DNA from 4 places in the Enterobacter sp. TMH.L2 genome. Region 2 is predicted to be linked to each of the others. Evidence: predicted binding sites of a transcription regulator. Region 2 holds the regulator's gene; each other region holds the start of a gene.
What was found. Region 2 encodes PurR, which represses purine synthesis genes. Its sites were predicted from a motif close to CANGCAAACGTTTGCNTG; they were not measured.
Positions count from the first base shown of each region.

Region 1: the regulator PurR is predicted to act here: its motif matches at 3,280-3,297, upstream of cvpA (colicin V production protein).
Region 3: the regulator PurR is predicted to act here: its motif matches at 4,218-4,235, upstream of purE (5-(carboxyamino)imidazole ribonucleotide mutase).
Region 4: the regulator PurR is predicted to act here: its motif matches at 5,324-5,341, upstream of purM (phosphoribosylformylglycinamidine cyclo-ligase).

Region 1 is NZ_CP193791.1:1,366,650-1,373,959, forward strand. Features, by position in the region: gene accD (acetyl-CoA carboxylase, carboxyltransferase subunit beta) at 96-1,016, shown strand; gene folC (bifunctional tetrahydrofolate synthase/dihydrofolate synthase) at 1,081-2,349, shown strand; gene dedD (cell division protein DedD) at 2,339-3,055, shown strand; gene cvpA (colicin V production protein) at 3,355-3,840, shown strand; gene purF (amidophosphoribosyltransferase) at 3,878-5,395, shown strand; gene ACREYP_RS06615 (MFS transporter) at 5,531-6,943, shown strand; gene ACREYP_RS06620 (ArsR/SmtB family transcription factor) at 7,009-7,310, shown strand, end outside.
Region 2 is NZ_CP193791.1:2,724,985-2,732,294, forward strand. Features, by position in the region: gene ACREYP_RS13030 (alkene reductase) at 1-209, shown strand, start outside; gene gloA (lactoylglutathione lyase) at 298-705, shown strand; gene rnt (ribonuclease T) at 981-1,640, shown strand; gene ACREYP_RS13045 (Grx4 family monothiol glutaredoxin) at 1,682-2,026, opposite strand; gene ACREYP_RS13050 (C40 family peptidase) at 2,389-3,234, shown strand; gene sodB (superoxide dismutase [Fe]) at 3,405-3,986, shown strand; gene cydH (cytochrome bd-I oxidase subunit CydH) at 4,069-4,158, opposite strand; gene purR (HTH-type transcriptional repressor PurR) at 4,451-5,476, shown strand; gene punR (DNA-binding transcriptional activator PunR) at 5,473-6,411, opposite strand; gene punC (purine nucleoside transporter PunC) at 6,526-7,310, shown strand, end outside.
Region 3 is NZ_CP193791.1:1,223,984-1,231,293, reverse strand. Features, by position in the region: gene ahpF (alkyl hydroperoxide reductase subunit F) at 1-1,325, shown strand, start outside; gene cysS (cysteine--tRNA ligase) at 1,407-2,792, opposite strand; gene ppiB (peptidylprolyl isomerase B) at 2,968-3,462, shown strand; gene lpxH (UDP-2,3-diacylglucosamine diphosphatase) at 3,462-4,184, shown strand; gene purE (5-(carboxyamino)imidazole ribonucleotide mutase) at 4,325-4,834, shown strand; gene purK (5-(carboxyamino)imidazole ribonucleotide synthase) at 4,831-5,901, shown strand; gene mnmH (tRNA 2-selenouridine(34) synthase MnmH) at 6,027-7,124, shown strand; gene ACREYP_RS05890 (MFS transporter) at 7,114-7,310, opposite strand, start outside.
Region 4 is NZ_CP193791.1:1,133,411-1,140,720, reverse strand. Features, by position in the region: gene ACREYP_RS05530 (1,2-dihydroxy-3-keto-5-methylthiopentene dioxygenase) at 1-351, opposite strand, end outside; gene mtnC (acireductone synthase) at 348-1,031, opposite strand; gene ACREYP_RS05520 (pyridoxal phosphate-dependent aminotransferase) at 1,181-2,341, shown strand; gene ACREYP_RS05515 (DnaA inactivator Hda) at 2,373-3,074, opposite strand; gene uraA (uracil permease) at 3,172-4,458, opposite strand; gene upp (uracil phosphoribosyltransferase) at 4,544-5,170, opposite strand; gene purM (phosphoribosylformylglycinamidine cyclo-ligase) at 5,394-6,431, shown strand; gene purN (phosphoribosylglycinamide formyltransferase) at 6,431-7,069, shown strand; gene ppk1 (polyphosphate kinase 1) at 7,243-7,310, shown strand, end outside.

The DNA of each region.
Region 1 (7,310 bases), 1.4 Mb from region 2:
CCGTTGTGTTTTAATGAGCACCATTTATGGTCTGGGGCAGGGAAAACTGCCGCAGAAAAGCTGGTATCGACCAGGTTCAAGCAGAAAGGTCATCAATGAGCTGGATTGAACGAATTCTCAATAAGAGCAATATTACTCCCACCCGCAAGGCGAGCATCCCTGAAGGGGTGTGGACCAAGTGCGACAGCTGCGGCCAGGTCCTGTACCGCGCCGAGCTGGAACGCAATCTTGGTGTCTGCCCTAAGTGCGATCACCACATGCGTATGTCGGCCCGCGATCGCCTGCATAGCCTGTTAGATGAAGGCACAATGGTGGAATTGGGGAGCGAGCTTGAGCCAAAAGATTTGCTGAAGTTCCGTGACTCCAAGAAGTACAAAGATCGTCTGGTTAGCGCGCAGAAAGAGACCGGCGAGAAAGACGCGCTGGTTGTCATGAAAGGCACCCTGCACGGTATGCCTGTTGTGGCTGCGGCCTTCGAGTTCGCCTTTATGGGCGGCTCAATGGGCTCCGTAGTTGGCGCGCGTTTTGTTCGTGCCGTTGAGCAGGCGCTGGAAGACAACTGCCCGATGGTGTGCTTCTCCGCTTCCGGCGGGGCGCGTATGCAGGAAGCGCTGATGTCGCTGATGCAGATGGCGAAAACCAGCGCTGCGCTGGCAAAAATGCAGGAACGCGGTCTGCCGTACATCTCCGTGCTGACTGACCCAACCATGGGCGGCGTTTCCGCAAGCTTCGCGATGCTGGGTGACCTGAACATTGCCGAGCCGAAAGCGCTGATTGGCTTTGCCGGTCCACGCGTTATCGAGCAGACCGTTCGTGAAAAACTGCCGCCGGGCTTCCAGCGCAGTGAGTTCCTGATCGAAAAAGGCGCTATCGACATGATCGTTCGTCGTCCGGAAATGCGCCTGAAACTGGCGAGCATCCTGGCGAAGTTCATGAATCTGCCAGCGCCAAACCCGGAAGCCCCGCGTGAGCCCATCGTGGTTCCGCCAGCACCGGAACAGGGTCAAGAGGCCTGATTCGCAACTAAGGGCAGGCCAGCAGGTTCTGCCCTTTTCTTTATGTGCATGTTAAGTGGGCATCATGGACAAAGACCTTATTCCTCAAGCCACGTCGCCCCTGGCCACGTGGCTTTGCTATCTTGAAAACCTTCATTCCACCACTATCGATATGGGCCTTGAGCGCATCAGCAACGTTGCGCGCAAGCTCGATGTGCTGAAACCTGCGCCAACGGTTTTTACCGTGGCCGGCACGAACGGGAAAGGCACCACCTGCCGTACGCTTGAAACCGCGCTGATGGCCGACGGCTATCGAGTAGGGGTTTATAGCTCTCCGCATCTGGTGCGTTACACCGAGCGCGTGCGTATTCAGGGTGAAGAGTTGCCTGAAGCCCTGCATACCGCCTCGTTTGCCGAAATTGAGGCCGCTCGCGGAGATATTTCCTTAACCTATTTTGAATACGGAACGCTCTCGGCCTTGCTATTGTTTAAGCAGCAGGCGGTAGACGTGGTGATTCTTGAGGTTGGCCTTGGCGGGCGTCTGGATGCCACCAATATTGTGGATTCCGATGTGGCTGTGGTCACCAGCATTGCGCTCGATCACACCGACTGGCTTGGCCCGGACCGTGAGAGCATTGGCCGTGAAAAAGCCGGCGTCTTCCGCAGAGATAACCCTGCGGTTGTGGGCGAGCCAGATATGCCGCAGACGATTGCCGATGTGGCGCAGGAGAAGGGCGCGCAATTACTGCGCCGCGGCGTTGACTGGGAATATGAAGTTAACGGCACAGGCTGGACGTTCCGGGACGCTAACGGCGAGCTTAAAGATCTGCCGCTGCCGCTGGTTCCACAGCCCAATGCCGCCACGGCGCTGGCCGCTTTACGTGCCAGCAAACTGAACGTGAGTGAAAACGCGATACGCTATGGCATCGAACATGCCACGCTGCCGGGGCGTTTCCAGATTGTGTCTCAGGCACCGCGCGTGATTCTTGATGTTGCCCATAACCCTCACGCGGCGGCTTATCTTGCGGGTCGCCTGGCGGCGCTACCAAAACAGGGTCGTGTGCTGGCGGTGATTGGCATGCTACACGATAAAGACATAGCCGGAACGCTTGCCTGTTTGTCGCCTCAGGTCGATAGCTGGTATTGTGCTCCGCTGGAAGGGCCACGAGGCGCAAGCGCAGAGCAGCTTATGGCCCATCTTGGTCACGGCAAAGCATTTGCAACCGTGGCGGACGCATGGCATGCCGCCATGGCGGAAGCAACGGCCGAAGATACCGTGCTGGTGTGTGGTTCGTTCCACACGGTGGCCCATGTAATGGAAGTACTGGACGCGGGGAGAGCAGGTGGCGAGTAAGTTTCAAAACCGATTAGTCGGAACCATTATTCTGGTCGCACTGGGCGTGATTGTGCTGCCGGGTCTGCTGGACGGGCAGAAAAAACATTATCAGGATGAGTTCGCGGCCATTCCTTTGGTGCCAAAACCTGGAGACAGCGACGAGCCCGATATGCTGCCTGCGGCTACTCAGGCTTTGCCAGCGCAGCCGCCGGAAGGCGCGGCGGAAGAGGTAAGGGCGGGCGCTTCCGTACCGCCGGGGTTGAACAGTGGGGCTATCCCGAATGAAGGCTCAGCGGGCGTTGACGAAGTGCCTGTCGCGCGCGAACAGCCTAAGCCGCAGCCTGTGCAGGAAAAACCAAAGCCTAAGCCGGTGGAAAAACCGCAGCCTAAACCTGCCGCTGATGATAACACTGGTCAGCAGCTTGCGATGGCCTCCGAACAGGCGTCGAAGGCGGAAAAAACTGCCGACAAAGCCCCGACCGGGCAAGCCTATGTGGTGCAGCTTGGCGCATTGAAAAATGCGGACAAAGTGAATGAAATTGTTGGTAAACTGCGCGGGGCCGGGTTCAAGGTTTACACCTCGCCGACCACGCCTGTGCAGGGGAAAATTACCCGTATTCTGGTCGGGCCGGATGCCTCGAAGGATAAGTTGAAGTCTTCGTTGGGCGAACTGAATTCCCTTTCTGGTCTGAACGGCGTGGTGATGAATTACTCGCCAAGGTAGTCGCCAGTGAGCCTCACCCCGGCCCTCTCCCTGGAAGGGAGAGGGGGAAAAATATCGCACCATACTGTTCCCTCGCCCCTTTGGGGAGAGGGTTAGGGTGAGGGGAAAAACGACGGCATAGCCTCGCTTCCCCCCGACGGAGTGAAGGCAAAACAGGCACTTTTTTAATGGCGTTGATGCTTTTTTCAACGCCATTATTTATTTACGCGGGGGAAGGAAATCCCTACGCAAACGTTTTCTTTTTCTGTTAGAATTCGCCCCGAACTGGACGTCAGGGCAATTTATCACGAGATTTTTTCATGATCTGGATAGATTACGCCATCATTGCGGTTATCGGTTTTTCTTGTCTGGTAAGCGTAATACGTGGGTTTGTGAAGGAAGCGTTATCGCTTGTGACCTGGGGATGTGCTTTCTTTGTCGCCAGTCATTACTACACTTATCTGTCAGTCTGGTTCACTGGCTTTGAAGACGAACTGGTACGTAATGGGATAGCTATCGCGGTGCTGTTTATCGCGACGCTGATTGTTGGTGCGATAGTCAATTATGTGATTAGCGCGCTGGTGCAAAAAACCGGCCTGTCGGGTACAGACAGGGTGTTGGGGATCTGCTTTGGCGCCTTGCGTGGCGTACTGATCGTCTCCGCCATTCTGTTCTTCCTGGATACCTTTACCGGTTTTTCGAAAAGCGATGACTGGCAAAAGTCGCAGCTTATCCCGCAATTCAGTTTCATCATCAGATGGTTCTTTGACTATCTGCAAAGCTCGTCAAGTTTCTTGCCCCGCTAATCGTAGTGGGGATGTGGCTTAATGAGGAAAAGACAACATGTGCGGTATTGTCGGTATCGCCGGTTTCATGCCGGTAAACCAGTCGATTTATGATGCGTTAACGGTGCTTCAGCACCGTGGCCAGGATGCCGCAGGCATCGTCACCATCGACGCGTTAAATTGCTTCCGTCTGCGTAAAGCGAATGGCCTGGTGAGCGATGTGTTTGAAGCCCGTCACATGCAGCGTCTGCAGGGGAATATGGGTATTGGCCACGTGCGTTACCCCACAGCCGGCAGTTCCAGCGCTTCTGAAGCTCAGCCTTTCTACGTCAACTCGCCTTACGGGATTACGCTGGCGCATAACGGTAATCTGACCAATGCCCACGAGCTGCGCAAAAAGCTGTTCGAAGAAAAGCGCCGCCACATTAACACCACTTCTGATTCTGAAATCCTGCTCAATATCTTTGCCAGCGAGCTGGATAACTTCCGTCATTATCCGCTGGAAGCAGACAACATTTTTGCTGCTATCGCCGCCACTAACCGCCAGATTCGCGGCGCTTACGCCTGCGTGGCGATGATTATCGGCCACGGCATGGTTGCCTTCCGCGACCCGAACGGCATCCGCCCGCTGGTGATCGGCAAACGCGATCTGGGCGATGGCCGCACCGAATACATGGTGGCCTCCGAGAGCGTGGCGCTGGACACTCTGGGCTTTGAATTCCTGCGTGATATCGCGCCGGGCGAAGCAGTTTACATTACCGAGAAAGGCCAGCTGTTCACCCGGCAGTGCGCCGACAACCCGGTCAGCAATCCTTGCCTGTTCGAGTACGTGTACTTTGCTCGCCCGGACTCCTTCATCGACAAGATCTCCGTCTACAGTGCGCGCGTTGAGATGGGGAAAAAGCTTGGCGAAAAAATTGCCCGTGAATGGGAAGACCTGGATATCGACGTGGTCATTCCGATTCCAGAAACCTCCTGCGACATCGCGCTGGAAATCGCCCGCATTCTTGAGAAGCCGTACCGCCAGGGGTTTGTGAAAAACCGCTACGTAGGCCGTACGTTTATTATGCCGGGCCAGCAGCTGCGCCGTAAATCCGTGCGCCGCAAGCTGAATGCCAACCGCGCTGAATTCCGCGACAAGAACGTGCTGCTGGTGGATGACTCCATCGTGCGTGGCACCACCTCTGAGCAGATTATCGAGATGGCGCGTGAAGCCGGTGCCAAAAAGGTTTACCTGGCATCCGCTGCACCGGAAATTCGCTTCCCTAACGTGTACGGCATTGATATGCCGAGCGCCAACGAGCTGATTGCTCACGGCCGCGAAGTGGATGAAATTCGCCAGATCATCGGCGCCGACGGCCTGATTTTCCAGGATCTGGACGATCTGATCGAAGCCGTACGCGTGGAAAACCCGGACATCACCCAGTTCGAATGCTCCGTCTTTAACGGCATCTACGTGACGAAAGACGTTGACCACAAATACCTGCAGTATCTCGAATCCTTGCGTAACGACGACTCCAAAGCACTGGCGCGTCAGAACGAAGTGGAAAACTTAGAGATGCACAACGAAGGCTAAGCTAAGCCGCCCTCGTTTACAGGCCCACGGTTTACCCCGTGGGCTTTTTTATGCCCGATGCACAGAGAGACAAATTGTGGTTGGTTTTTCATTCTATCATTCCATTACTTTATGGAATGATAGATGGAAGAGTGAATGTCAGACATTACGAGTCAAAATGCCTCCTGGGCCACGCTGCTTAGCGGCCATAACGGGCTGCGATCCCTGGCCCTTGCCGGCGGCGTGGCGCTGCATGCCATTAATATCTATATCGTCACCACGATTTTGCCGACCGTCATTCAGGAGATTGGCGGCCTGGCCTGGTATGCGTGGAACACCACGCTCTTTGTCGCCGCGTCGATTGTAGGCTCCGCCGTCTCTGCGAAGCTGATTGCGCGGCAGGGCGCGGCGATGGCCTACCTGTCGGCCCTGCTGCTGTTTTCCTGCGGGGCGGTAATCTGCGCGCTGGCACCCTCCATGCCGGTCATGCTCCTGGGGAGAGTGGTGCAGGGACTCGGAGGTGGTGTGCTGTTTGCGCTGAGCTACGCGCTGATCCGCGTCGCCTTTGAGGCTCCGCTTTGGTCCCGGGCTATGGCGCTGGTTTCCGGCATGTGGGGTATCGCAACCCTTTGTGGCCCGGCGATCGGCGGTGTTTTCGCGGAGATCGGCGAATGGCGCCTTGCGTTTTGGGCGTTGCTGCCGATAGCCGCCGTGCTTGCCCTGATTGTGATGGTGCAATTTAGAAGCATGTCGAAGCCTGAAGCCGGTGAGGCACGATTGCCCGTACTCACCATCTCGCTGTTGGTCCTGTCTGTGCTAGCCATTTCCCTCGCCGGGCTGGGCGGCTCTTTGGCCCTGAATATCTCCGGAATAGCCGTTGGTCTGGGGCTAGGGTGGCTCATCGCTCGCCTGGACAGCAGGCCGGACGCGGCAAAATTGCTGCCTCGCGGCGCTTATTCCCCGACGCGCGGTATTGGCCTGCTTTATGCGATGATGGCGCTGCTGGTCATTGGCCTGACGACGGAAATTTACGTGCCATACTTTCTGCAGCTCATCCATCTATTCAGCCCGTTGTCTGCCGGTTATTTGACGGCAATGATGGCCGGGGGCTGGACGCTGGCGGCGCTTTTTAGCGCTTCAGTCAGTTCAAAAATGTCGCAGCGGATAATCTGCGTCGGGCCGCTGGTGGTGCTTGTGTCGTTGGTCACGCTGTCCATTATTATGCCGACACCTTTTAACGGCCCGGCGGGCGTGGTTGCCTGCGGTACGGCGCTGGCGGGCGTTGGGTTCGGGATTGGTCTTGCCTGGCCTCATCTTTTAACGAAGGTATTTCAGGCGGCACCGCCCGGGGAAGAAACGCTGGCGTCCGCCTCCATTACTACCGTGCAGCTTTACGCGACGGCGCTCGCCGCCGCCCTGGCCGGGGTTATTACTAACGGGGCCGGCATCACTTCACCCGGAGGGGTTGAAGGGGCCAGCGCGGCCAGTATGGCGTTGTTTGGGGTCTTCGCTTTGGCGCCGGCCGGTGCGACGCTTTTAGCAATACGCCTGAGTCGGCAGGCCAGGTGATATCTGTCACTTTAGGGGCGGCAATGCTAACATCGGCGGCGTTTGGCGGATAACGGGCAGCGTGGATGAAAAAAGTGATGGGGAGCCCGCAGGGCCAACTAGAAATACTGGCAGGTCTTGCTCGCGCGATGGCGCATCCCCATCGTCTTGCCTTGCTGGAGGCCGTTTTTCAGCACGAAAGTTCAGTTGAGCAACTGGCAGAGACAACCGGCCTTTCCGTGACCAATACCTCCCAGCATTTACAGCAGCTCAGGCGGGCCGGGTTCGTACAGTCGCGGCGCGTCGGGAAGCAGGTTTTTTACCGCGAAGGCGAAGGGCCGGTGGCAAACGTGCTTTCTGCTCTGCACAATTTTAATACCTGGCAGCA
Region 2 (7,310 bases):
TGATCGTTGGCGCTGGCGCCTATACCCCGGAGAAAGCGGAAGATCTGATCGGCAAAGGCCTGATCGACGCCGTCGCGTTTGGCCGTTCGTTCATTGCCAACCCGGACCTGGTCGCTCGTCTGCACAAAAATGCCGAGCTGAACCCACAGCGCCCAGAGTCCTTCTATGGCGGCGGCGCGGAAGGCTACACCGACTACCCAACGCTGTAACTCCGCAGTACCTTTCATTGATAGCGGCGCGCAAACGCCGCTATACTCAACGACTCCAGAAATAACTGTCTCATTCGACGAGGATTTTATGCGTCTACTTCATACCATGCTGCGCGTTGGCGACCTGCAACGCTCCATCGAGTTTTATACCAAAGTGCTGGGCATGAAACTGCTGCGTACCAGCGAAAACACCGAGTACAAATACTCTCTCGCGTTTGTCGGCTATGGCGATGAAAGCGACACGGCGGTTATCGAACTGACCTATAACTGGGGCGTGGACAGCTATGAGCTGGGCACCGCTTACGGCCACATCGCGCTGAGCGTGGATAACGCCGCAGACGCCTGCGAACGCATTCGCAATAACGGCGGCAACGTGACCCGTGAAGCCGGCCCGGTAAAAGGCGGCACCACCGTTATCGCTTTTGTTGAAGATCCGGACGGTTACAAAATCGAGCTGATCGAAGAGAAGCACGCGGGCAAAGGCCTGGGTAACTGATTTTCAGGCGATTAGCGTCAAACAAGGGGCGTGTTGTGCGCCCTGATGGTTACTAACTAAAGAGGGAAAAAGCGTGTTTTTTCCCTCTTTGTGGTTAACAGATGAAAATCAATGAATTGATTTTTCTGGTTTATTTCATAATGACTTCGGGCCGCCTCTCCTATTATTGGGGAGTTATCCATACCCTGAAGGCGCACGTTGTGCGGCCTTTACTGCAACACTCCCCGAAATTTGCCATAATGCGCGCTGCATTTTCCCCGTATTAAGAGAAGCTGATGTCAGACAACACGCAATTGCATGGCCTGTGCGACCGTTTTCGTGGTTTTTATCCGGTAGTTATCGACGTTGAAACCGCAGGTTTTAACGCTAAAACCGATGCGTTACTGGAAATCGCCGCCGTTACCCTGAAGATGGATGAAGACGGCTGGTTATCCCCCGACGAAACGCTGCACTTCCATGTCGATCCGTTTGAGGGCGCGAACCTGCAGCCTGAAGCCCTGGCGTTCAACGGTATTGACCCGCATAATCCCCTGCGTGGTGCCGTCAGCGAATACGATGCCCTGCACGCGATTTTCAAAACCGTGCGAAAAGGCATTAAAGACAGCGGCTGCAGCCGGGCGATTATGGTGGCGCACAACGCCACGTTCGACCACAGCTTTATGATGGTGGCGGCAGAGCGAGCCTCTTTGAAACGCAACCCGTTCCACCCGTTTGTGACGTTTGATACCGCGGCCCTGAGCGGCCTGGTGCTGGGGCAAACAGTGCTGGCCAAAGCCTGCATCGCCGCAGGCCAGAAGTTTGACAGCTCGCAGGCCCACTCCGCCCTGTACGACACCGAGCAAACCGCCCTGCTGTTCTGCGAAATCGTCAACCGCTGGAAGCGCCTCGGCGGCTGGCCGCTGCCGCTGGCCGACGAACCGGAATCTGAAGCATAAAAAAAGCGACCTGAGGGTCGCTTTTTTACTGGCTGGCGAAATTATTCTGCGCCTGGCTCTTCAGATTTATGCTTCTCTGCGGTCTCTTTAATCAGCGCCTGCAGTTCGCCGCGCTGGTACATCTCGATGATGATGTCGCAGCCGCCGACCAGCTCACCGTCCACCCACAGCTGCGGGAACGTTGGCCAGTTAGCGTATTTTGGCAGCTCAGCACGAATGTCCGGGTTCTGCAGAATATCCACATAGGCGAAACGCTCGCCGCAGGCGGACAGCGCCTGAACGGCCTGAGCGGAGAAGCCGCAGCTCGGCAGCTTCGGGGAACCTTTCATATAGAGAAGAATCGGGTTCTCAGCGATCTGGCGTTGAATTTTTTCAATAGTGCTCATTGTCATGCTTCCTCAAACCTTGATACGGCAATAGCCTGCCATTGTAGCCAGTTGCGCCCCGGGCAGAAAACACCATTTTTATCAGGGTTTCTCTTTCCCCCGCCTGGCGCGCAAACATACCTTAAGAATAACACTTTTACAGCGCGCGAAAATGAGCAATTTGCTTCATTCAAGATCAATTAAACAGCGGATAACACCCTGGAATGGCTAATTTTTTAGCTATAGCTTCCACTTTTGACCGTTAAATAGTATTTGCCTATTAACATTATCGGCTTTTATGCATTAGAATCGTCGGGTTTCGCAAAAATCATACGCAGGCATGATGGTTAGCATCGTGTCTTCATTTATCAGGGGATTGACGAGTGGCGCGGATAAATAAAATCTCTATCACGCTATGTGCTCTGCTATTTGCTTTGCCCTATACACCTTTGGCGCAGGCGTCCGAGCACGCCCGCCATCCTGTTGCACAAAAAGGCCATCCGGCCAAGACAACAACCAGTAAAAGCAACAAGGGCAAAGAAAAAGCAAAACCGAAGGTCAGCACAGCCTCCACAAAGAAGTCCGGTAAAAAAACAACCTCACCGGCGAAAGCCAAAGTGGCAAAACACACCACCTCAGGCAAAAGCAGCACCCTCGCTAAAACTAGCAGCAAAAAAACCTCGCAGAAATTAGCCCTACAGCCAGCCTCAGCCTCCGTTGCGTACACTGAAAAATGCACTCATCGTAAAGGGCATAAAAAGCAGTGCGTTAAGGTGAAGTCGGAAAAAAATCTGACCATAGCGCAGGCGCATAAAGTGCGCGTGCAGAAAGCGCAAAAAACGGCCATGAACAAGCTGATGGGGCAAATTGGAAAACCGTATCGCTGGGGAGGTACTTCCCCACGCACAGGTTTCGACTGCAGCGGGCTGATTTATTACGCTTATAAAGATCTGGTGAATATCCGTATTCCACGCACCGCCAACGAAATGTATCACCTGCGCGATGCCTCCTCCGTTGACCGCGGCGAACTGGAAAGCGGTGACCTGGTGTTCTTCCGTACCCAGGGCCGTGGCACCGCCGATCACGTTGGCGTCTACGTTGGCAACGGGAAGTTTATTCAGTCCCCGCGCAGCGGCCGCGATATTCAGATCACCTCCCTGAGCGAAGATTACTGGCAGCGCCATTACGTGGGCGCCCGCCGGGTCATGACGCCAAAAACTATTCGTTAATCTTATCGCGCCCTTTCGGGCTAATCAGACTGATTAAAATATTAACAGCCCGGCACGGGCTGTTTTATTTTGTTGTTTCATTGCGCTTTTTTGCACTCTCGTAATTTGCTAACCTTATGACCACACAAAATGTAGCTATATTGTGAAGCAAAATAACAAGGAGTGAAGCCATGTCGTTCGAACTACCCGCCCTGCCCTATGCCAAAGATGCGCTGGCACCGCATATCTCAGCCGAAACCCTCGAATACCATTACGGCAAACACCACCAGACCTACGTCACTAACCTGAATAATCTGATCAAAGGCAGCCCGTTTGAAGGTAAAACGCTGGAAGAGATCGTGACAGGATCTGACGGCGGGATCTTCAATAACGCGGCCCAGGTCTGGAACCATACGTTCTACTGGCACTGCCTGGCGCCGAATGCCGGCGGGGAGCCGACCGGTGACGTGCTGGCAGCCATCAACCACGCTTTTGGCAGCGTGGAAGCCTTTAAAAAGCAGTTCACCGAAGCGGCCATCAAAAACTTCGGCTCCGGCTGGACATGGCTGGTGAAAAATAGCGACGGCAGCCTGGCTATCGTCTCGACCTCTAACGCAGGTACCCCATTAACAACCGGAGCAAAACCGCTGCTGACCGTGGACGTATGGGAACATGCTTACTACATCGATTATCGCAACGCTCGCCCGGTTTATCTCGACCACTTCTGGGCGCTGGTCAACTGGGAATTTGTTGCGCAAAACCTGGCAGGCTGATTTTTAGCGGTTAACCACGAAGGAGGGAAGCAACGCTTTTCTTCTATATACGAGAAGGGCCGCGAAAGCGGCCCTTTGTAAATCAGTGCAGGACGGCGGTTAGCGCCCCGGCAACAATCAGACTCAGTACGATAACCGTAGTCACCACGGAAAACTTCAGATCGGTACTCATCGTAAGCTCCTTTTATTTCCCTACAAAGTGTATGTGGGGTGATTTTCCCACAATTAGCGATAAAAATCCTGCTGGATTTGCACAGATATCGGTTTTCCCTCTTCCACTTTGCCCCGGGATAAGCCAAAATCCTTCGCTAATTTACCGCGTATCGCCCGGCAACGCCCTCCTCCCGCTGTATGTCGCATCCCCGACAGGCCTGGAACCAACGTGTTGCCCCAGGAGTTAGCGAAGGCAAACGTTTAACACATGAGTTATCAGGAGTTTACGATATGGTCTGGAGTGACATCTAATGGCAACGATTAAGGACGTAGCGAAGCGCGCAAACGTTTCCACTACCACTGTGTCACATGTCATTAACAAGACCCGTTTTGTGGCGGAAGAGACACGCAACGCCGTCTGGGCAGCCATCAAAGAGCTGCACTATTCGCCTAGCGCCGTGGCTCGCAGCCTGAAGGTCAACCACACCAAATCCATCGGCCTGCTTGCTACCTCAAGCGAAGCCCCTTATTTTGCGGAAATTATTGAATCCGTTGAGAACAGCTGTTTCGCCAAGGGCTACACCCTGATTCTGGGCAACGCGCACAACAACTTTGAAAAGCAGCGTGCATACCTGTCCATGATGGCGCAAAAACGCGTGGATGGGCTGCTGGTCATGTGTTCCGAATACCCTGAGACGCTGCTTTCAACCCTGGAAGAGTACCGCCATATTCCGATGGTGGTGATGGACTGGGGCGAAGCTCGTGCGGACTTTACCGATTCCGTGGTCGATAATGCCTTCCACGGCGGCTACCTTGCGGGCCGCTACCTGATTGAACGTGGCCATCGCGATATCGGTGCTATTCCGGGTCAGCTGGAGCGAAATACCGGCGGCGGCCGCCATGCAGGGTTCCTGAAGGCACTTGAAGAAGCCAATATCAAAGTGCCAGATAACTGGGTGGTTCAGGGTGATTTCGAACCAGAGTCTGGTTATCGCGCCATGCAGCAACTGCTTAACCAGCCGCATCGCCCTACCGCCGTTTTCTGCGGCGGCGATATTATGGCGATGGGTGCAATTTGCGCCGCAGACGAAATGGGGCTGCGCGTGCCGCAGGACATTTCTATCATCGGCTATGACAACGTGCGCAACGCCCGCTATTTCTCTCCGGCGCTGACCACAATCCACCAGCCGAAAGAGCGCCTGGGCGAAACGGCGTTTAACATGCTGCTCGACCGCATCATTAATAAGCGCGAAGAGTCGCAGACGATTGAAGTCCATCCTCGTCTGATTGAACGCCGCTCGGTGGCCGACGGTCCGTTCCGCGATTACCGCCGCTAAGCCTCTTCGGGGGCCGGGAATGTGTTACCCGGCTCCTGCAGCCACTCCTGATTCATCGTCTCACTGTCACCCAAATAGTCCAGCAGCCAGCTCAAAGCGGGCGAAGCATCGTCCTGCCGCCAGGTTAAGCAGCAGGCCGCGTCCGGGAATGGATTCTCCAGCATCAGCTCTTTCCAGTCGCCCCTGACGAGCCACGGCTGGGCAATGTGCGTCGGCACCATACCAATGCATAATCCCGCCGTCAGGCAATCCGCCCCCGACGCCCAGTCCGGCACCACCACGCGGCGTTGGTTGTCCAGCAGCCAGGTAATGCGCTTGGGTAACGAACGGGATGTGTCTTCCAGCACAAGGGATGGCCAGGGACGGATGTCATCATCCAGAATAATACCTTCCCGTTTCGCAAGCGGATGGTCAGCGGAAACCACGCAGCGCCAGCTTAGCGCCCCCATGTCCCGAAATGCGTAACGCCCCCCGACCGGGATAGCCTGCGTGGCGCCAATCGCCGCCTCAACTCGCCCGTCGGCAAGCGCATCCCACACGCCGTTGAACACTTCCTGGGAAACCCTTAACTCGATATCCGGGAAATGACGATAAAAATCCAGCACCAGCTGGCGAGTACGCTCAGGTTTAACGATATTGTCTACCGCAATGGACAGGTGCCCACGCCAGCCGTTGGCTATCTGCTGGCACTGCTGGCGCGTTGCCATCATTTTTTTGATAACAGACCGACCTTCTTTGAGAAAAAACGCCCCGGCGGCGGTCAGCTCAACGTCCCGATGACGCCGTTCAAACAGCGGCACGGCCAGCCACTCTTCAAGCTGACGCACCGTGTAGCTAATGGCAGAAGGCACGCGATGAAGCTCCTGGGCTGCACCGCTAAAGCTGCCGTTTCGCGCCACGGCATCAACCACTTCCAGCGAATATTCAGACCACATATTTCTGCCTGCAAAAAATTTGAATGCAATTTGCAAATATTAGCGTTTCACAAGCGGTTTTGCACTCCGTAGACTCCTGCCCCGTTAACCTGCTATCAAAATCAAGAGTGAAACATGCAACCATCAAAGGGATTTCTTATCTGGCTTGCGGGGCTGAGCGTGCTGGGTTTCCTGGCCACCGACATGTACCTGCCCGCCTTTGCCGCCATTCAACAAGATCTGGGTACCACCGCCTCCGCCGTGAGTGCCAGCCTGAGCCTGTTCCTCGCCGGCTTTGCTTTTGCCCAGCTAATCTGGGGCCCGCTTTCCGACCGCTTCGGGCGTAAACCTGTGCTGTTGATTGGCCTGGCCATGTTTGCCGTCGGCTGTATCGGAATGCTTTGGGTGCAGGATGCCACCACGCTGCTGGTGCTTCGCTTTGTTCAGGCCGTGGGCGTTTGCTCAGCCGCCGTTAGCTGGCAGGCCCTGGTGACTGATTATTATCCCGCCAACCGCGCTGGCCGCATTTTTGCCACCATCATGCCGCTGGTCGGGCTTTCTCCGGCGCTGGCCCCGCTGCTGGGCAGCTGGCTGCTGAACCATTTTGAATGGCAGGCTATTTTTGCCGTGCTGTTCGCCGTCGCTTTGCTGCTGATGATCCCCACGTTGCGCCTCAAGCCCCGGATTCAGCACCACGGGCAAACCGAAAACAATAAAGTCAGCTTCTTCTCTTTATTACGTTCCCGCGTTTACGGTGGCAACGTGCTGATTTACGCCGCCTGTTCCGCCAGCTTTTTCGCCTGGCTTACCGGCTCGCCATTTATTCTGAATGAGATGGGCTACAGCCCCGCGGCGATTGGCCTGAGCTACATGCCGCAGACTGTCGCTTTCCTGGTTGGTGGCTATGGCTGCCGCAGCGC
Region 3 (7,310 bases), 1.5 Mb from region 2:
CGCTGGGTCACGAATTCACTTCCCTGGTGCTGGCTTTGCTCCAGGTCGGCGGTCACCCGTCCAAAGAATCTCAGGATCTGCTGGCGCAAATCCGTGAGATCGACGGCGACTTCCACTTTGAAACCTATTACTCCCTCTCCTGCCACAACTGCCCGGACGTTGTGCAGGCGCTGAACCTGATGAGCGTGCTGAATCCGCGCATCACCCATACTGCTATCGACGGCGGCGTTTACCAGAATGAAATTCAGGCACGCAATGTGATGGGCGTGCCTGCCGTGTTCCTGAACGGCAAAGAATTTGGTCAGGGCCGCATGACGCTGGCTGAAATCGTGGGCAAAATTGATACCGGCGCAGAAAAACGCGCGGCGGAAGCGCTGAACCAGCGTGAGGCTTATGACGTGCTGATCGTCGGCAGCGGGCCTGCGGGCGCGGCGGCGGCGGTCTATGCGGCGCGTAAAGGCATCCGTACTGGCCTGATGGGCGAACGCTTCGGCGGCCAGGTGCTGGATACCGTGGATATCGAAAACTACATTTCCGTGCCGAAAACCGAAGGCCAGAAGCTGGCGGGCGCGCTGAAAGCCCACGTGGACGACTATGACGTGGACGTGATCGACACCCAAAGCGCCAGCAAGCTTATCCCGGCGAAAACCGAAGGCGGCCTGCACCAGATCCAAACGGCATCAGGCGCCACGCTGAAAGCACGCAGCATTATCGTGGCGACCGGCGCAAAATGGCGCAACATGAACGTGCCGGGTGAAGATCAGTACCGCACCAAAGGCGTGACTTACTGCCCGCACTGCGACGGCCCGTTGTTCAAAGGCAAGCGCGTGGCGGTCATCGGCGGCGGGAACTCCGGCGTGGAAGCGGCCATTGACCTGGCGGGTATCGTTGAGCACGTCACCCTGCTGGAATTTGCCCCGGAAATGAAGGCCGATCAGGTTCTGCAGAACAAAGTACGCAGCCTGAAAAACGTCGACATCGTGCTGAACGCCCAGACGCTGGAAGTGAAAGGCGACGGCAGCAAAGTGACCGGCCTGCAGTATAAAGACCGCGTGACCGAAAGCGTGCATGACGTTGCCCTGGCCGGCATCTTCGTGCAAATCGGCCTGCTGCCGAATACCACCTGGCTGGAAGGCAGCGTGGAACGCAACCGCATGGGTGAAATTATCATCGACGCGAAATGCGAAACCACCGTCAAAGGCGTATTCGCTGCAGGCGACTGCACCACCGTGCCTTACAAACAGATCATCATCGCCACCGGCGAAGGCGCGAAAGCCTCCCTGAGCGCGTTTGATTACCTGATTCGCACCTCAGCCCCGGAATAAAGTACCTGCCAATATGGCCGCGCCACAGCGGCCAGCCATAAAAAAAGCGGCTCATTGAGCCGCTTTTTCACGTTCTAAATGTTACTTACGACGCCAGGTTGTGCCGCCCGCGCCATCTTCCAGCACAATGCCCATCTCGTTCAGACGGTCACGCGCCTGGTCCGCCAGCGCCCAGTCTTTCGACTGACGCGCATCGTTACGCTGCTTGATCAGCGCTTCGATTTCCGCCACTTCGCCGTCGTCCGCCTGCGCGCCGCCCTGCAGGAACTGCTCCGGATCCTGCTCCAGCAGGCCCAGAATTGCGGAGAGCTTACGCAGCGCCGCCGCCAGTCCGTTTGCCGCCGCAAGATCTTCCGCTTTAAGACGGTTCACTTCGCGGGCCATATCGAACAGCACGGAGTAGGCTTCCGGGGTGTTGAAGTCATCGTCCATCGCTTCGCGGAAGCGGGCTTCGAAGGCTTCGCCCCCGGCTGGCGCCACGCTACTGTCGGTCCCACGCAGCGAGGTGTACAGACGCTCCAGCGCCGAGCGAGCCTGTTTCAGGTTCTCTTCACTGTAGTTGAGCTGGCTGCGGTAGTGGCCGGACATCAGGAAGTAACGCACGGTTTCCGCGTCGTAATACTTCAGCACGTCACGCACGGTAAAGAAGTTACCCAGGGATTTGGACATCTTCTCGCGGTCAACCATCACCATCCCGGAGTGCATCCAGGTGTTGACGTACTCGCCGTCGTGGGCACAGGTAGACTGCGCGATTTCGTTCTCGTGGTGCGGGAACATCAGATCGGAGCCGCCGCCGTGAATATCAAAGTGGTTGCCCAGCTCTTTGCAGTTCATGGCGGAACATTCGATATGCCAGCCCGGGCGGCCTTCGCCCCACGGAGAAGTCCACGCAGGCTCGCCTGGCTTGGACATTTTCCACAGCACGAAGTCCATTGGGTTACGCTTAACGTCAACCACGTCCACGCGTGCACCCGCCTGAAGCTGATCCAGATCCTGGCGAGACAGCAGGCCATAATTCGGGTCGGTCAGCACCGAGAACATCACATCGCCGTTTTCCGCAACATAGGCGTGATCGCGGGCCAGCAGCTGTTCAACAATTTCGATGATTTCCGGAATGTGTTTGGTCGCACGCGGCTCGCTGTTCGGGCGTGAAATGTTCAGCGCGTCGAAATCTTTGTGCATTTCGACGACCATGCGGTCGACCAGCGCCACAAAGTCTTCGCCATTTTCATGGGCGCGCTTAATGATTTTATCGTCGATGTCGGTGATGTTACGCACGTAGTTCAGCTCATAGCCGAGGGAACGCAGGTAGCGCGCCACCACGTCAAACGCAACAAAAGTACGGCCATGGCCGATATGACAGAGATCGTAAACGGTGATACCACACACGTACATGCCTACCTTTCCGGCATGAATAGGTTTGAATTCCTCTTTTTGGCGAGTCAGTGTATTAAATATTTTTAACATCAGGGGATTCCATGTAAGCGTGTGGAAGAATACTCCCGGTTATCTTACCCGATTATTTTCCCCGACGGCAGTCTGCTTTGCATTACTGACTATGATGTAGCGTTATGCTATAACAGCGTGCTGGTACGACGGCACCGTTTGCCGCCGTACTCTCTGACACTCATAGGATGCAAGCATGGTTACTTTTCACACTAATCACGGCGACATCGTCATCAAAACTTTTGATGATAAAGCGCCTGTTACCGTTAAAAACTTCCTGGACTACTGCCGCGAAGGCTTCTACAACAACACCATTTTCCACCGTGTGATCAACGGCTTTATGATCCAGGGCGGCGGTTTCGAACCGGGTATGAAGCAGAAAGCGACCAAAGACACCATTCAGAACGAAGCGAATAACGGCCTGAAAAACACCCGTGGTACGCTGGCAATGGCTCGTACCCAGGCTCCGCACTCTGCTACCGCACAGTTCTTCATCAACGTGGCCGACAACGACTTCCTGAACTTCAGCGGCGAAAGCCTGCAGGGTTGGGGCTACTGCGTGTTCGCAGAAGTGGTTGAAGGGATGGACGTGGTTGAGAAAATCAAAGCCGTTTCCACCGGCCGCAGCGGTATGCACCAGGATGTACCGAAAGAAGACGTTATTATCGAAAGCGTGACCGTCAGCGAATAATGTCGACGCTGTTTATTGCAGATTTACACCTCTGCCCAGAAGAACCGGCGATCACCGCCGGTTTTCTGCGTTTCTTAGCCGGTGAAGCCCGCCAGGCGGATGCGCTCTATATTCTTGGCGATCTGTTCGAAGCCTGGATTGGCGACGACGCGCCGGAGCCGCTCTACCAGCAAATCGCCGCGGCCATTAAAGCGGTGGTTGATACCGGCATTCCCTGCTATTTCATTCACGGCAACCGGGACTTTTTACTCGGCAAGCGCTACGCCAAAGCCAGCGGCATGACGCTGCTGCCGGAAGAAAAGCTCCTCGATGTTTATGGCCGCAAAATCCTGATCATGCACGGCGATACGCTGTGTACCGACGACGAAGGCTATCAGGCATTTCGCCGCAAGGTTCATCAGCCGTGGCTGCAGAAGCTCTATCTCGCCCTGCCGCTGTTTATTCGCCAGCGTATTGCCGACCGCATGCGCGCCGACAGCCAGGCGGCGAATAATATGAAATCGCTGGAGATCATGGATGTGAACCCGCAGGCGGTGGTCGACACTCTTACCCGCCACAACGTTCAATGGCTGATTCATGGGCATACCCATCGTCCGGCTATTCACGAACTTGAGGCTAACGGGCAACCCGCTTTCCGCTGCGTGTTAGGCGCGTGGCATAAAGAAGGGTCGATGATCAAAGTCACGCCGGAAAACGTCGAGCTGATTCATTTTCCTTTCTGACCTAAAAGCCCGCTTTTTTGCCGATTCGTTAACCACGCAACCGTTTTCCTTGCCCGGAGTTCGTGCTATTCTCTGAGCCCTTCTGATACGGGCGCCCGTCGCCCGATGATGTCTGCACACCCACAGGAGTTTTGAGACGCATGTCTTCTGAGCACACCCCGGCGCGTATCGCCATTGTTATGGGTTCCAAAAGTGACTGGGCCACCATGCAGTTCGCCGCTGAAATCCTTACCGCCCTGAATGTCCCTCACCATGTCGAAGTCGTCTCCGCCCACCGCACGCCGGACAAGCTTTTCAGCTTTGCCGAGCAGGCCAAAGCCAATGGCTACCAGGTTATCATCGCCGGAGCCGGTGGCGCAGCGCACCTGCCGGGTATGCTGGCCGCGAAAACCCTGGTCCCGGTGCTGGGTGTGCCGGTTCAAAGCGCTGCTCTGAGCGGCGTGGACAGCCTTTATTCTATCGTCCAGATGCCGCGCGGCATTCCTGTCGGCACGCTGGCCATCGGTAAAGCCGGAGCCGCCAACGCCGCCCTGCTGGCCGCGCAGATCCTGGCCCTGCATGACGCAGACCTGAGCCAGCGCCTGGCGACCTGGCGTCAAACCCAGACCGACGAAGTGCTGGATAATCCGGATCCACGGAGTGAAGCATGAAGCGCGTTTGTGTCTTAGGTAACGGCCAGCTGGGGCGCATGCTCCGCCAGGCCGGTGAGCCGCTGGGCATCGCCGTTTACCCTGTCGGCCTGGACGCCGAGCCGGAAGCCGTACCATTCGCCCAAAGCGTGATCACCGCCGAGATTGAGCGCTGGCCAGAAACCGCGCTCACCCGCGAACTGGCGCGCCATAACGCCTTCGTTAACCGCGATATCTTCCCGATCATCGCCGACCGCCTGACGCAAAAGCAGCTGTTCGATAAGCTCGGCCTGGCCACTGCGCCGTGGCAGTTGCTCTCCGGCAGCCATGAATGGCAGGACGTGTTCAGTCAGCTGGGTTCTCTGGCTATCGTGAAGCGCCGCGTGGGCGGCTACGATGGCCGCGGCCAGTGGCGCTTACGTGCCGATGAAACCGACCAGTTACCGGAAGAGTGCTACGGCGAATGCATCGTCGAGCAGGGCATTAACTTCTCCGGCGAAGTTTCTCTGGTAGGCGCGCGCGGCCACGACGGCAGCACGGTGTTCTACCCGCTGACCCACAACCTGCACCAGGACGGCATTCTGCGCACCAGCGTTGCCTTCCCGCAGGCCAATGCCGAACAGCAGCGCCAGGCCGAAACCATGCTCACCGCCATCATGAACGAGCTGGGCTACGTCGGCGTGATGGCGATGGAGTGCTTCGTCACGCCAGCCGGCCTGCTGATCAACGAGCTGGCCCCGCGCGTGCACAACAGCGGCCACTGGACGCAAAACGGCGCCTCCATCAGCCAGTTCGAGCTGCACCTGCGCGCCATCGTAGATTTACCGCTGCCGCAGCCTGTCGTTAATGCGCCGTCGGTGATGGTGAACCTGATCGGCACCGATCTGAACTATGCCTGGCTGAAGCTGCCGCTGGTGCATTTGCACTGGTACGACAAAGAAGTTCGTCCGGGTCGTAAAGTCGGGCACCTCAACCTGAACGACAGCGACACCGGCCGCCTGAGCGCCTCGCTGGAAGCCCTGGTTCCCCTGCTCCCGGCCGAATACGCCAGCGGCATTGCCTGGGCGCAGAGCAAACTGGTGAAGTAAAACCGCATCTCGTCTGACCCTCTGTTTGACTTTAGAGGGTCAGACCATTTCCCCCTTCCCCTTTCCTTTGCCTGACCAGAAGCGCACAATCCCCCCGTTTCGCCGCTTCAGACTAAGGTTATGCCATGGAAAAACGCCCCAACACGCAGGACTACGATCGCCTGCTGCTCAACGACATCCCGCTGATTGACGTTCGCGCCCCGGTAGAGTTCGCTCAGGGTTCAATGCCCGCCGCGCATAACCTACCACTGATGCTGGACGATGAACGCGCTCAGGTCGGGACGTGCTATAAGCAGCAGGGCCAACAGGCCGCTGTCGAACTGGGGCACCGGCTGGTCAGCGGCGAGCGAAAAGCCAGCCGAATCGAACGCTGGCTGGAAAGCTGCCGCCAGCAGCCGGAAGGCTATTTATGCTGTGCCAGAGGCGGAATGCGTAGCCACATCGTGCAGCAGTGGCTGCGGGAAAACGGCCTCGAGTACCCGCTGGTCACCGGCGGCTACAAAGCCCTGCGCCAGCATGCCATGCAGGTAATCGACACCCGTTCTCAGTCGCCGATGATTATCGTCAGCGGCAACACAGGCTGCGGCAAAACCATCCTGATCCGCTCCCTGCCAAGGGGCGTTGACCTCGAAGGGCTGGCGCACCATCGCGGCTCGTCGTTTGGCCGCACGATTGTCGCCCAGCCTTCTCAGGCCAGCTTCGAAAACAATCTCGCCGTCACTCTGCTCAAAATCAGCCCGACCGAATTGAAAACACTGGTTGTAGAGGATGAAGGCCGGATGATTGGCTCCCGCCATATCCCCGAAGCCTTCAGGGAACAGATGCTGCGCTCGCCGATTGTGGCCATCGAGGATCCGTTCGAGCTGCGGCTGGAGCGCCTCCAACACGAATACTTCCGGCAGATGAGCGAGGCGTTTTTATCCGTCAGCGAGGAAGAAACCGCGTGGCGCGATTACGCCGAGTATCTGCACCACGGTCTGTTTGCCATCCGCCGCCGCCTGGGCATGGAACGCTTCCAGCAGTTCACCGCCAAGCTGGACGAAGCCTTGTTAACCCAGAGGAAAACCGGCTCCTGCGAAGGCCATCTGGCCTGGCTGTCGCCGCTGCTGAAAGAGTATTACGACCCGATGTATCGCTATCAGCTCAGCCAGAAGGCCGACCAGATCGTCTTCCGGGGGGATTACCAGCAGGTCGAAGCCTGGCTGCGCAGCGTTAACGAGTAGCCGATTTTTCCCCGGCGGCGAGCGTCAGCCCTAGTCCGGTCACCGCCAGCCCAACCAGCGGAATGCCCACTGCCCACGGCAACGTAAACGCCAGCGCGAACAATGCCGTGCCGGTAGCCGGCCCCACCGATCCCTGCAGATCGCTCACCACCGAAAGTGCCGCCATGTAGGTCGCGCGCAGCCGCG
Region 4 (7,310 bases), 1.6 Mb from region 2:
ATGCAGGCAGAACAGCCCTGCGCCTTCGACGAAGAAACGTACTTCATCTTCGCCGTGGGTATGTTCAGACAGGAATTTAGTCCGCAGCACGTCTTTCTGCGGGTTGTCCGCCCGCAGGCTGATCACATCCCAACTCTGATAGCCCTTCTCCGCCACCAGCTTGTCGATAGCATGCTGATAAGCGTGGATCACCGTTTCCGGCGTTGGGTCGTTGCCTAAATCCTGGTTCGCTTCCCAGCGTTCAAAACGCACGTCTTTGGCGTTCAACTGCTCGCGAATTTCTTGCGCGTCCGTGCTGTGCCATACCGGCTCCTTTGCTTCGGTATCGGTAAAAATGGTCAATGCGCTCATGAAGAAAACGACTCCAGATTAATGTGGTCGAAACGGTTTACCTGGCGATGGTGGCTGACGTCATCCGCCTCGCCGCGAATAAGCTGCACGGTTTGCCAACCGGCTTCCCGTGCGGCATCCAGCTCCTGGTGAATATCTGACAAGAACAGCAGCGACTCAGGTGCCACGTCCATCTCCGCCGCGATGTTGCGGTAGGACTGCGCTTCACGCTTGGCCCCCACGTGGGTATCAAAATAGCCGCTGAACAACTCAGTAATATTCCCGGCGTCGCTGTAGCCAAAAAGCAGCTTCTGCGCCGCCACCGAGCCGGATGAATAGACATACAGGGCAATGCCCTGCTGTTTCCAGGCCTTGAGCGCGGGCAGAACGTCATCATAGAGATGGCCGGTGAAGTCTCCATTCACGTAGCCATCCCGCCAGATAAGGCCCTGCAGCGCTTTTAGCGCGGTAGATTTACGATCTACATCCATGAAGCTAAACAACGTCTCAATCAGCCGTTCAATATCCGCCTGCGGTTCATTAATTTCCGCCCGCAGGTCGTTGAGTATTGGGGCTATTTCATTTTGCTGCTCGCGAACAAAACCCGCGAGGCGTTCGCGGGCATACGGGAACAGGATGTTGTGCACAAAGCGAATGTCGCTGGTGGTGCCTTCAATATCGGTAACAATGGCGCGAATCATCATCTCTCCAGCCGTTAACGCTGCGTTATGTTGGCAACTGAGGTCATTATTATTTAGACGTCTAAGCGTCTTGATTGCTAAATCTTAACATCGTGTTATAGTCCCGGCAACACAGGGAAACACACGCACCACGTTAAGGTCGAAGAATAATGAGCCACTCCCCTTTGATTCCAGAAAGCAAACTGCCGGCGCTCGGCACCACTATTTTCACGCAAATGAGCGCCCTCGCGCAGCAGCACAATGCGATTAACCTTTCCCAGGGATTCCCGGATTTTGACGGCCCGCGCTACCTGCAGGAACGCCTGGCGTTTCACGTCAGCCAGGGCGCAAACCAGTATGCACCGATGACCGGCGTTCCAGACCTGCGCGAAGCCATCGCCGAGAAAACCGAAGCGCTGTACGGCCACAAGCCGGATGCCAATACTGATATTACGGTCACCGCTGGCGCCACCGAAGCGCTTTATGCCGCCATCACCGCGCTGGTTCGTCCGGGCGATGAAGTGATTTGCTTTGACCCAAGCTATGACAGCTATGCCCCAGCCGTGACGCTTTCCGGCGGCATTCTGAAACGTATTGCTCTCCAGCCGCCGCACTTCCGCGTCGACTGGCAAGAATTTGCTGCCCTGCTGAGCGACAAAACTCGCCTCGTCATTCTTAACACGCCGCACAACCCCTCCGCTACCGTCTGGCGCAAAAGTGATTTTGCCGCGCTGTGGCAGGCCATTGCGCAGCACGAAGTCTACGTGCTGAGCGACGAAGTGTACGAGCATATCTGCTTCGACGAAGAAGGCCACGCCAGCGTGCTGGCCCACCCGCAGCTGCGCGAGCGCGCTATCTCTGTGTCCTCTTTCGGCAAAACGTTCCATATGACGGGCTGGAAAGTGGGCTACTGCGTGGCACCGGCGGCCATCAGTGCGGAGCTGCGTAAAGTTCACCAGTACCTGACGTTCGCGGTGAATACCCCGGCGCAGCTTGCGATTGCCGACATGCTGCGTGCCGAACCGGAACATTATCGTGAACTGCCGGAGTTTTACCGCGCGCGCCGCGACCGCTTTGTTGAAGCGCTGGCGGACAGCCGGTTTGAAATTCTGCCCTGCGAAGGGACTTACTTCCTGCTGGCCGACTACAGCGAAATCTCCGATCTCGACGACGTGAGTTTCTGCCAGTGGCTGACCAAAGAAGTGGGCGTGGCGGCGATCCCGCTGTCGGTGTTCTGCGCGGATGCTTTCCCGCACAAGCTGATTCGCCTGTGCTTTGCCAAGCAGGAAGCGACGCTGGACGCTGCGGCAGAAAGATTACGCCAGGTATAACGAGACATTCCCCGTCGGCGGACGGGGAAAACTATAGGCTGAGGATCTCTTTGACGAACGGAATAGTGAGTTTGCGCTGGGCGGTAATCGAGGCGTGATCGAGCTGATCGAGCGTCATAAACAGGGTTCGCATTTCGCGATCGAGGCGTTTTAACAGGAAACGCCCCACGTCTTCCGGCAGCTCAAACCCCCGCAACCGGGAGCGCAGCTGCAGCGCCTGCAGCTTGTCGTCATCGGAAAGCGGCTGCAGCTTGTAGATTTGCCCCCAATCGAGGCGGGAAGCCAGGTCAGGCAACTGCAGATTGAGCTGACGAGGCGGCCTGTCACCTGTGATCAGCAGGCGCGTTTTCCCGGATTCCAGAATGCGATTATAAAGATTGAAGATCGCCATTTCCCACGGCTCGTCCCCGGCCACGCATTCGATATTGTCGATGCAAACCAGCGACAGCTGCTCCATCCCGTCGAGCACTTCCGGCACAAACCAGGTGCGCTTATCCAGCGGCACATAGCCCACGGCTTCACCGCGCTGGGAAAGCTCTGCGCAGGCCGCATGCAGCAAATGGCTGCGCCCGCCGCCTTCACGCGACCAGAAATAGATGTACCCGCTGTGATCCTGACGGAGTACCGCCTGCAGGGCGGCTAATAAAGAAGGGTTGTCACCCGGCCAGAAACTCGCAAAGGTTTCGTCGTCGGGAAGATAGAGTGGCAGTGAGAGCTGTGCCGGCGTATTCAGAAGTACCTCAACCATAACAGGCAGAAAATCGAAACGAGTCTAACACAGAATGGCTGAGGTTTAGAACCGGGCGAGGATCCGCCCGGCGAGGAAACGATCAGGCCTGCGCGTCGTTGTCTTTCGCGTCAAGCACGACTTCTTCCGGGCGCAGTATGCTGATAAGTTTGAAAATAAGACTCAGGCCTACGCCGACGATGGTCGCCAGCGCCATGCCTTTCAGCTCTGCCGCACCAATGTGCACCTTCGCCCCGCTCACCCCGATGATCAGGATCACGGAGGTCAGGATCAGGTTTTGCGCTTTGCTGTAATCCACTTTGGATTCGATCAGCACGCGAATACCGGAGGCGCCGATCACTCCGTACAGCAACAGAGAAACACCGCCCATCACCGGCACCGGAATGATTTGAATCGCCGCCGCCAGTTTGCCGACACAGGAAAGCAGAATGGCGATAATTGCCGCACCGCCGATAACCCAGGTCGAGTACACGCGGGTGATCGCCATGACGCCGATGTTCTCACCGTAGGTGGTGTTTGGCGTGGAGCCGAAGAAGCCGGAGAACACGGTTGAAATGCCGTTGGCAAACATCGAACGGTGCAGGCCCGGGTCGCGAATCAGGTCTTTTTTCACGATATTCGCGGTCACCACAAGGTGGCCCACGTGTTCGGCAATAACCACCAGCGCCGCAGGCAGAATGGTGAAGATAGCGAACCATTCAAAGCGAGGCGTATAGAAGGTTGGCAGCGCGAACCAGTGCGCTTCGAGGATGGGCGTCACGTCTACCACGCCCATGGCGAAGGAGAGCGCGTAACCCGCCAGCACGCCGATGAGAATCGGGATAATGGCCATAAAACCACGGAACAGCACGGAACCAAACACCGTGACCGCCAGCGTCACCAGCGAGATAATAATGGTGGTGGAATCCGGGGATGCGCCATCCGCAGGCAACAGTCCGGCCATGTTAGCCGCCACGCCCGCCAGCTCAAGACCGATAACCGCAACAATCGCACCCATCGCCGCCGGAGGGAACATCACGTCCAGCCAGCCGGTACCGGCTTTTTTCACAATCAGCGCCACGATGCAGAACAGCACGCCGCACATGATAAATCCGCCGAGGGCTACTTCATACCCCAGCGGCAGCAGCAGCAATACCGGAGAGATAAACGCGAAGCTGGACCCCAGATACGCCGGGATTTTGCCTTTACAGATGAACAGATAAAGCAAGGTGCCAATGCCGTTAAACAGCAGCACCGTAGCCGGGTTGATGTGGAACAGGATCGGCACCAGCACGGTTGCGCCGAACATGGCGAACAGATGCTGCAGGCTCAACGGAATCGTTTGCAGTAAGGGCGGGCGTTCACTTACCCCAATGGCGCGGCGGGTCATGTTGTTTTCCTCTAAGTGTTATTTTTAACGAACGGTGTTTGCTTCAATCAAAAAAAAGCCGACTTTCAAAGTCGGCTGATGAATCTTATTTTGTTCCGAATATCTTATCGCCCGCATCACCGAGGCCAGGAATAATGTACCCGTGCTCGTTGAGGCCCTGATCGATAGAAGCGGTGTACAACTCCACGTCCGGGTGCGCTTTTTCCAGCGCGGCGATGCCTTCCGGCGCTGCAACCAGCACCAGTACCTTAATGCTGGTACAACCCGCTTTTTTCAGCAGGTCGATGGTGGCAATCATAGAACCGCCGGTCGCCAGCATCGGGTCAACCACCAGCGCCATACGTTCTTCTATATTAGAAACCAGCTTCTGGAAGTAAGGCACCGGCTGCAGGGTTTCTTCATCGCGGTAAACGCCAACGACGCTGATACGCGCGCTGGGTACGTTTTCCAGAACGCCTTCCATCATGCCAAGGCCAGCACGCAGAATTGGCACAACGGTAATTTTTTTGCCTTTGATCTGGTCGACTTCCACCGGGCCGTTCCAGCCTTCGATGGTGACTTTCTCGGTTTCCAGGTCCGCAGTGGCTTCATAAGTAAGCAGGCTGCCTACTTCAGAGGCGAGTTCACGAAAGCGCTTGGTGCTGATGTCTTGCTCGCGCATCAGGCCCAGCTTGTGTTTGACGAGTGGGTGTTTCACTTCCACGATCTTCATACTCTTTCTCCCCCGAGATAGTTGGCTACCACAAAAAAAATCGCCGGATTATACCGCTTTTTTGCCGCTGCGCTACAGCTAATGGGATGATCGAGATCAACCGGACTGGATTGAGTCTATCTCAGGAATTCTTTTCTTGCCGATGACAAGAGGCTCGCAAACGTTTGCCTCCACTGTTAGAATTGCCGCGTTTTTCTTATATACCACCCGTGGGGAACGAGCAGTGACCGATAAAACCTCTCTCAGCTATAAAGATGCCGGTGTAGATATTGATGCTGGTAACGCTCTGGTCGACAGAATTAAAGGCGTAGTGAAAAAGACCCGCCGCCCGGAAGTGATGGGTGGCCTGGGCGGTTTCGGTGCGCTGTGCGCGTTGCCTCAGAAATATCGCGAACCGATTCTGGTTTCCGGCACCGACGGTGTGGGGACCAAGCTGCGTCTGGCCATGGATTTAAAACGCCACGACGCGATCGGCATTGACCTGGTCGCCATGTGCGTGAACGACCTGGTGGTTCAGGGCGCCGAGCCGCTGTTCTTCCTCGACTACTACGCCACCGGCAAGCTGGACGTGGATACTGCCGCCAGCGTTATCACCGGCATCGCCGAAGGCTGCCTGCAGTCAGGCTGCTCGCTGGTTGGCGGTGAAACCGCTGAGATGCCAGGCATGTACCACGGGGAAGACTACGACGTGGCCGGGTTCTGCGTAGGCGTAGTTGAGAAGTCTGAAATCATCGACGGGTCTAAAGTTGCCGATGGCGATGTCCTGATTGCATTGGGTTCAAGCGGCCTGCACTCCAACGGCTACTCGCTGGTGCGCAAAGTGCTGGAAGTGAGCGGCACCGACCCGCTGACCACCGAACTGGCAGGGAAACCTCTGGCGGATCACCTGCTCGAGCCAACCCGCATTTACGTGAAAAATATCCTTGAGCTGATTGAAAACGTGGATGTTCACGCCATCGCCCACCTGACCGGCGGCGGCTTCTGGGAAAATATTCCGCGCGTACTGCCGGACAACACCCAGGCCGTTATCACCGAATCTTCCTGGCAGTGGCCAGCCGTCTTCAACTGGCTGCAGCAGGCCGGCAACATCAGCCGTCACGAAATGTACCGCACCTTTAACTGCGGCGTGGGCATGGTCATTGCGCTGCCGGCGGCAGAAGCGGATAAAGCCGTTGCGCTGATGCAGGCCAAAGGTGAAAAGGCGTGGAAAATCGGTATCATCAAGGCATCTGATTCCGAAGAGCGCGTGGTTATTGAGTAATGAAACACATTGTGGTGCTGATTTCCGGTAACGGAAGCAATCTGCAGGCGATCATTGACGCCTGCCAGCAGAGGAAGATTAACGGCACCATCAGCGCGGTGTTCAGCAATAAGGCCGACGCGTTCGGCCTTGAGCGAGCCCGCGAAGCCGGGATCCCGACCCACGCGCTGACGGCAAGCGAGTTTGCCAGCCGGGAGGCGTTCGATCGCCAGCTGATGCAGGAGATTGACGCCTACGCGCCGGACGTCGTGGTGCTGGCGGGTTATATGCGCATTCTCAGCCCGGCCTTTGTGGCGCGCTACAGCGGTCGTTTACTCAACATTCACCCTTCCCTGCTGCCGAAATATCCCGGTCTGCATACCCACCGCCAGGTGCTGGAAAACGGCGATGAAGAGCACGGCACTTCCGTGCATTTTGTCACTGACGAACTGGACGGCGGCCCGGTCATTTTGCAGGCCAAAGTGCCGGTATTTGAAGGGGATGATGAGGACGAAATCACCGCCCGCGTTCAGCACCAGGAACACGCGATTTACCCGCTGGTCGTCAGTTGGTTCCTCGACGATCGACTAAAAATGCGCCAAAACGCCGCCTGGCTTGATGGCGTGCAGCTGCCCCCGCAGGGACATGCAGCAGAATAATTTAACTAAAAAGGGCTTAGGCCCTTTTTTTGTGTCTGTCTCTCATAAAGTTGTCATGGTCAGATGAGAGAGTTTCATCTGCATAGTTGGACATTCTCCGCTAAAGCTCGCCATAATAACTGACGTGACGGTGACGGCATTGCCACGTCCACGAAAACGGAGTGTGAGGACTAATGGGTCAGGATAAGCTGTATATCGAAAAAGAACTGAGCTGGTTGTCTTTTAACGAACGCGTTCTGCA